One region of the Acidiphilium sp. C61 genome, then DNA from elsewhere that is predicted to be linked to it. Evidence: riboswitches for the same ligand, from Rfam matches in the RefSeq annotation. Region 1 holds a riboswitch; the other holds the start of a gene.
The links. Region 1 has a riboswitch for cobalamin ahead of HUW10_RS07725 (TonB-dependent siderophore receptor). Riboswitches for the same ligand answer to the same signal wherever they lie in the genome.
Positions count from the first base shown of each region.

Region 2: linked by a shared signal. The riboswitch ahead of metE (5-methyltetrahydropteroyltriglutamate--homocysteine S-methyltransferase) and the one ahead of HUW10_RS07725 (TonB-dependent siderophore receptor) in region 1 are both predicted to bind cobalamin.

Region 1 is NZ_CAJHNI010000005.1:1,048,959-1,052,162, reverse strand. It holds gene HUW10_RS07725 (TonB-dependent siderophore receptor) at 1-1,239, opposite strand, end outside; cobalamin riboswitch at 1,345-1,554, opposite strand; gene HUW10_RS07720 (haloacid dehalogenase type II) at 1,588-2,271, opposite strand; gene HUW10_RS07715 (glutathione S-transferase family protein) at 2,286-2,984, opposite strand; gene HUW10_RS07710 (TetR/AcrR family transcriptional regulator) at 3,073-3,204, opposite strand, start outside.
Region 2 is NZ_CAJHNI010000005.1:2,093,428-2,096,631, reverse strand. It holds gene HUW10_RS12665 (hypothetical protein) at 1-82, shown strand, start outside; gene HUW10_RS12660 (IclR family transcriptional regulator C-terminal domain-containing protein) at 123-944, opposite strand; gene HUW10_RS12655 (OsmC family protein) at 1,149-1,595, opposite strand; cobalamin riboswitch at 1,707-1,941, shown strand; gene metE (5-methyltetrahydropteroyltriglutamate--homocysteine S-methyltransferase) at 2,054-3,204, shown strand, end outside.

The DNA of each region.
Region 1 (3,204 bases):
GCTGACCGAGTCACCTCGGATGGCGCCCTGGACTGACAGGCGACGTGCGATGGTTGCCTGCGCGCCGACATGCCCCGCGGTGATGGATTGCGAGGCGGCGAGGCTGGAGAGGTAGGGAAAGCCGCCAAAGCTCGCATTGTAGTTCTCGATCGCCGTATCATGCGTGGTCTCGATGCCGGCGACGAGCGTCGGGTCTGTCATCGGGCCAAAATTCGGCAGGCGGATCACGTTGTTCCACTGGATCACCGTGCGGTCGCCGCGATAGCCGCTGTCGCCGGCGAACTGGTTGGGGTCGGCGGGATCGAGCAGGGTGAGGTAGCGGCGGTCGTCCTGGATATGGGCGATGTCGAGTTCGGTGGTCAGCCGGTTGTCGAACAGGTGCGATTTCACGCCGAAGCGGACGAAAACATTCGAATCGTAGCTGTTTTCATAGGGGTCGTCGAAGATCGGATATCCGAGATCGGGATACTGGGTGCCGGTCTGCCGGGCGCGGACGATCAGCGAGATCCGCGTGCCGGCGATGGGTGTGTAGCCGAGATTGACGGCGCCGAGCTTGTAGCGGAACGGGTCGCGATGCGCGGCATAGACGGCAAGCCGCCGCGCCGTCGCGTCGAACCCGGCCTGCTCGATGAGCGAACCTGTGATCGCATAATCGAATTTGCCGCTCTGGCCGGAGAGGGTAACGCTGCCTTCGCCCTGGCCGGGAAAGCCCCCGGCGATGTCGTAATCGACATGCGGTGCGCCATGGCCACGCTTGCTGATCAGGTTGATGACGCCGCCGATCGCGCCCGAGCCGTAGAGGCTGGACATCGGGCCGCGGACCACCACGATCCGCGCGATATCGCCGATGCCGGCATTGCCGAAATTGAACGCGCCGTTGGCCACCGAGGGATCATTCACCGGCACGCCGTCGCGCAGCACCAGCACGTCTTCGGAATTGGTGCCGTCGATGAAGACCGAGGTCTGGGCGCCAGGCCCACCCAGTTGCACCACGTTCAGGCCGGGAACCGTGTCGAGCGCCTGGACGAGGGTGGTCACGCCGCGCTGGCGCAGCGCGGCCGCGGTGATGACCGTGACCGATGCCGGGGTATCCGCAATGGGCGTCCGCACATAGGAGGCGGTAACCGTCTCGATCGGCACGGTGCCGGCGGGCAGCTGCGCGTTTTGGGCGTGTGCATTGGCAACAGCCCCGCACAAGGCGAGGGGAACGAAAAAACGATATCGCGCGGAGTCGCGCATGGAAAAACTCCGGTCCGGCACCCGGCGGGGCGGGCGCTGCCATAAGGGCGACCGAAGGCTACGGGACTTCACCCTTCGCTCCCGGTTCACCCCGCCCGGACGCGCGCGCATGGTCTCGGAACTGGCCGGTCTCCTGGCTCGCGGGTCAACAGCGCGCTCGGCCTTCTCGCGGGCGGGTCTGTGCCCCCTCGCAATGGCCCGGATGAACGCGCCTCACCGCTCACAGTTGCGGGGGCAGCCGCAGACGGGGCGACAAACCACCCTTCTGCGTTCCCGTTTCAGCCCTTGCGGGCCACCGATTCCTGATCAAGCTGTAGCGCCACCGGGGCTGGCGGCGCAAGCGCTGGTTCAGTCGAGGCCGAGCAGGCCGGGCAGGGCGGAGAGATCGCTGAGAACGGCATCGGGCGCGCCGGGCAGCCGCTCCGCCGGCTGTTTCGCGCGGTTGCACCAGGCGACGCGGAAGCCGAAGGCCGAGGCGCCATACGCATCCCAGCCATTGGAGGAGACGAAGCAGACCTCCTTGCGTTCCACCCCAAGGCGCGCCGGCACCATCTGGTAGACACGCTGATCGGTCTTGAACACGCCCACCGCCTCGACCGACAGCACATGGTCGAGCACGTCGCCGATCCCGGCATGGGCGATGGCGGCGGCGAGCATCGCAGGGGTGCCGTTCGAGAGAATTGCGGTGGCGATGCCCTTTGCCTTGAGGGCGCCCAGCGTTGCCTTCACCTCGGGATAGGCCGAGACGATGCGGTAGAGTGCGAGCAACGCCTCGCGCCGCTTCGGGTCGGCGAGGCTGGTCGCCTCCAGCGCGAAATCGAGCGCGTCGGCGGTGACGGTTTCGAAATCGGTATAGAGGTTCTGCAGGCTGCGCAGCCACGTGTATTGCAGCTGCTTGTCCCGCCAGAGTGTCACCAGCGCCGCGCGGCGGTCTTCCGGCACATCCGGGCAGCGGGCGACAGCGGAGCCGAAATCGAACAGCGTGCCGTAGGCATCGAACACGCAGGCGCGGACACCCTGGATTGCGGACATCGAAATCCTCCCGTTCAGGCGGCGGCCGGCAGGACGCGGGCCAGCCCGTCATAAGCGTCGAACATGCGGTCGCACCAGGCGTGCAGCGTGTCATCCTCGGCGAGGATCTTTACCGGGGTCGAGGCATGCGCCCAGAGGAAAGCGCTGAAGGCGACATGGTCGGCATAGTTCGGCGCGTCGCCGGCAAGGAATTGCTGATCCGCCAGCGTGCTGCGCAGCGGGCGCAAGGTGGCGCGGAGCGTGGCGAGATTTTCCTCGCGTGCGGCCCGCAGCGCCCCGACCGTGGTGCCGAACGCGGCCTCGCGGGTCGAGCGGAAATAGTCGCGGTCACCCTCGTGCAGGATGTCCACAAGGTCCGGCAGCACCACTTTCGCGATTGCGGGATGCACCGCTTCGCTGGTCCACTGGTTGACGAAGCGGACGAGGCTGCGGCCGACCGCGCCGCCGAACAGGCTGGGACGGTCGGGATAGGTATCCTCGAGGTAAAGCGCGATGGCCCAGCTGTCGTGAATGTTCCGGGTGCCGTCGACCAGCACGGGAACCTTGCCCTGGCCGGAAAACGCGATGGCGTCTTTCTCCATGAACCGCCAGACCACGGTCTCGCAAGGCAGACCCTTGTGCGCCAGCGCGAAACGGGTGCGCCAGCAATTGGGGCTGAAGCGCACGCGCTCGTCGGCGCCGGCGAGATCGTAAAGTTTCAGGGGTTCACGCATTCAGGGTCTCCTTGACGGCAGGCCGCACAGCAAACACCGCAGGTCCGGCGGTTACTGTCGGCGGGCTTTTTTGGGTGGTGTCTGCTGTTCATGCAGCCGCGGGCGCGGGTCTCCTGAGCCGGCTCACTGCATCCTCGACCAGGCGGTCAAGACGGCCAGGATCAGGGTCGAGCCGCGCGAAGGTGCGCAACGCGACGACGGTCCCCAGCAGCAACTCGGC
Region 2 (3,204 bases), 1.0 Mb from region 1:
AGGCGCAAAACTCCCGCGCCGCTTCCGCCCGCCCGCCTGGCTGCGCCGACGCGAGCGGCTGCGCGACCCGCCGGGCTGGTGATCCTGTTGCCGATCCTCTTCTGGCGTTTCCGCGTCCCCGCTCAGCCGAGCAGGGCGACCGCCCGCGCGCATTGCGCCGCCGCCTCGCGGATCGCGGGCAGGATGCGGCGCATCACCTCGTCATGCGACACCCGCGCCGCGTTGGTGGCGACATTGAGGGCAACCGCCTGCCGGCTCCCCTTGCCCGGCACCGCGACCGAAACCGAGCGCAGGCCGAGTTCCAGTTCCTGGTCGTTGAGCGCGAACCCGTCCCGCCGCACTGCCGCCAGCCGTTCGAGCAGCAGCGCCGGGTCGGTGATGGTCGCCTGGGTGAACGCCGGCAGCGGCCCGCGCCCATACCGGGCGCGCACCTCCTCCTCGCTCAGCGTGGCGAGCAGCGCCTGCCCCATCGAGGTCGCGTGCGCCGGCAGCCGGCTGCCCACCCCGAGCGAGAGCGACATCAGCCGCTGCGGCGCGGCCGACCGCGCGACATACACGATCTCCGTCCCGTCCAGCACCGCCGCCGAGCTCGATTCGCCCAGCCGCTGCGTCAGCCCGGTCAGATAGGGTTCGATGAGTTCGGGAAAGCGCAGGCTGCCGAGATAGGCATAGCCCAGCTCCAGCACCCGCGGCGTGAGGGTGAACCACCGGTCGGTCTGCACCGCATAGCCGAGGTCGCAGAGGGTGAGCAGAAACCGCCGCGCCGCCGAGCGCTGCAACCCGGTCACCCTGGCGGCGTCCGACAGCGTCATCTTCGGCCGGTCCGGCCCGAAGGCGCACAATATCGCCAGCCCCCGGGCGAAACTCTCGACATGGTCGCGCGGGTTGGTCAGGCTCGGGCGCGGCAGCCTGGATGGTCCGGTCTCGTCTGGCGCAGTTGGCATCCGTGCGTTCTGCGCACATCTCCCCTGCGGATGCAAGATGGCAGACCGCCCGGCGTCCGGGCGGGGCGAAAATCGTTAACCTTTCCCACGCCAAGGGCGAGCTTCCGGATTCCCCCCGCGCTTGTCCACAGGCTTATTCAGATTTCTGTGGACAACTCGTGCGAAGCCCGGATCGCAAAAGCCTGATTTGGTTACGGTCTTGCTTCAGCCCTTCACCCGCGTGCCGCTGCCGTCGGTCACCCTCACCTCGATCGGGATCCCCCGCGCGACCGAGGCGCCGACGGTGCAGAACTGCTCGAACTGGCCGAGAATCCGGTCGAGATGCCCGATCGTCCCGGCCTCGGCGGCGAACCCGATGGCAACATGGATCGCCTGCACCCGCAGCCTCCGGTTCTCGTCGCGCTCCACGGTCGCCCGCGCGGTGGTGGTGATCGCCCCCGGCGCCTCGCGAAACTTGGTCATCGCGAAATGAAAGCTGGACGACATGCACGAGCCCACCGCCGCGAGCAGCAGCTGCACCGGCTCCGGCCCCGCCCCGCCGCCGAGCGGCGGCGGCTCGTCGGAGACGAGCTTCGGCAAGCCGCCGCCGAATTCGGTCTCGAACCGGTAATTCTCGATCTGCCGCAGGACGATCTCGTGCGTGTCGGCCATCTTGCCTGTCTCCTTCTGCCGCGCGCAGTCTGCACCCGGCGCGCCGCCGCCGCCAGACCGCCATCCGGCCATCCGCGACACCCCACCCTTGCCGCCCGCCCGCCGAGCCGGCATATGCAACAGGTCACCGGTCCCGCGCGAGCGGGTGAAAAGGGAACATCGTGCGCTTCGGCCGGGCCTGATTGTCCCGGAAGCAAGTCGATGGCTGCCCCCGCAACTGTCAGCGGCGAGCCGGTGGTCCGTCCGCCCGCAAGGGCGAGCCACTGAACCGGAACCGGTTCGGGAAGGCAGGGCCACCAGCGTCGACCCGCGAGCCAGGAGACCTGCCGGTGTCGCATCAACCAACGCTGCCGGGCGGGGTGCACCGGAAGCCGGAGCCAACCCATGACTGCACGCATCAGCGGCAGCGCCTGCCGCGCGCGCCTCGTTCGCCTCCCCGCACGCCAGGGAGGCCGCGCATGAGCATCGCCACCAATCTCGGCTTCCCCCGCATCGGCCGCCGGCGCGAGCTGAAGGCCGCACTCGAGGCCCATTGGGCCGGCGAGCTCACCGAAACCGCCCTGCACGATGCCGCCCGCGCCCTGCGCGCCGGGTCGCAAGCGCTGCAACAGGGGCTCGGCATCGGCCACATCCCGTGCAACGACGCCTCGCTCTACGACCATGTGCTGGATACCGCCTGCATGTTCGGCGCGATCCCGCCGGGTTATGGCTGGCGCGGGGGGGAGGTGTCGCTCGCGACCTATTTCGCCCTCGCCCGCGGCACCGGCGGCCACGATGCCGCCACCGGCCTGCCGGCGCTCGAAATGACCAAGTGGTTCGACACGAATTATCACTACCTCGTGCCCCGTCTGTCCGCCGGGCAGCACTTCACCGTCACCGCCAACCGCCCGCTCGAACTGTTCCGCGAGGCGCTGGCCTGCCATCGCCGCACCCGGCCGGTGCTGCTCGGCCCGGTCTCGTTCCTGCTGCTCGCCAAGACCGATGACGGGTCCGACCCGCTCGACCTGCTGGACCGCCTGCTGCCCTGCTACGCGCAGGTGCTGGCGGACCTCGCGGCCGAGGGCTGCGCCTGGGTGCAGATGGACGAACCTGTCCTCGCGCTCGACCTGTCGGGCCGCGCCCGCGCCGCCTTCGCCCACGCCTATGAAACCCTCGCCCGCGGCGCCACGCCGCACCTGCTGCTGGCGAGCTATTTCGCGCCGATGGGCGACAACCTGCCCACCGCCCTCGCCTTGCCGGTCGCCGGCCTGCATCTCGATCTCGTCCGCGGCCAGGCCGATCTCGTGCCCGCCCTCGCCGCTGCCGGGCCGGCACGCCATCTCTCGCTCGGCCTGATCGACGGGCGGAACGTCTGGCGGGCGGACCTTCGCGCCGCCCTCGCCACCGCGCGCGAGGCGGCGCGCGCCCTCGGCGGCACCGAGCGGCTGATGATCGCGCCGAGCTGCAGCCTGCTGCACGTCCCGGTCGATCTCGCGCAGGAAGACCGGCTCGATCCGGCGATCCGGCCCTGGCTTGCCTTCGCCACCCAGAAACTCGCCGAGATCGCCACCATCGCCCGCGGCCTCGACGAGGGCGACCACGCGATCGCCGAGCCGCTGGAGATCGCCGA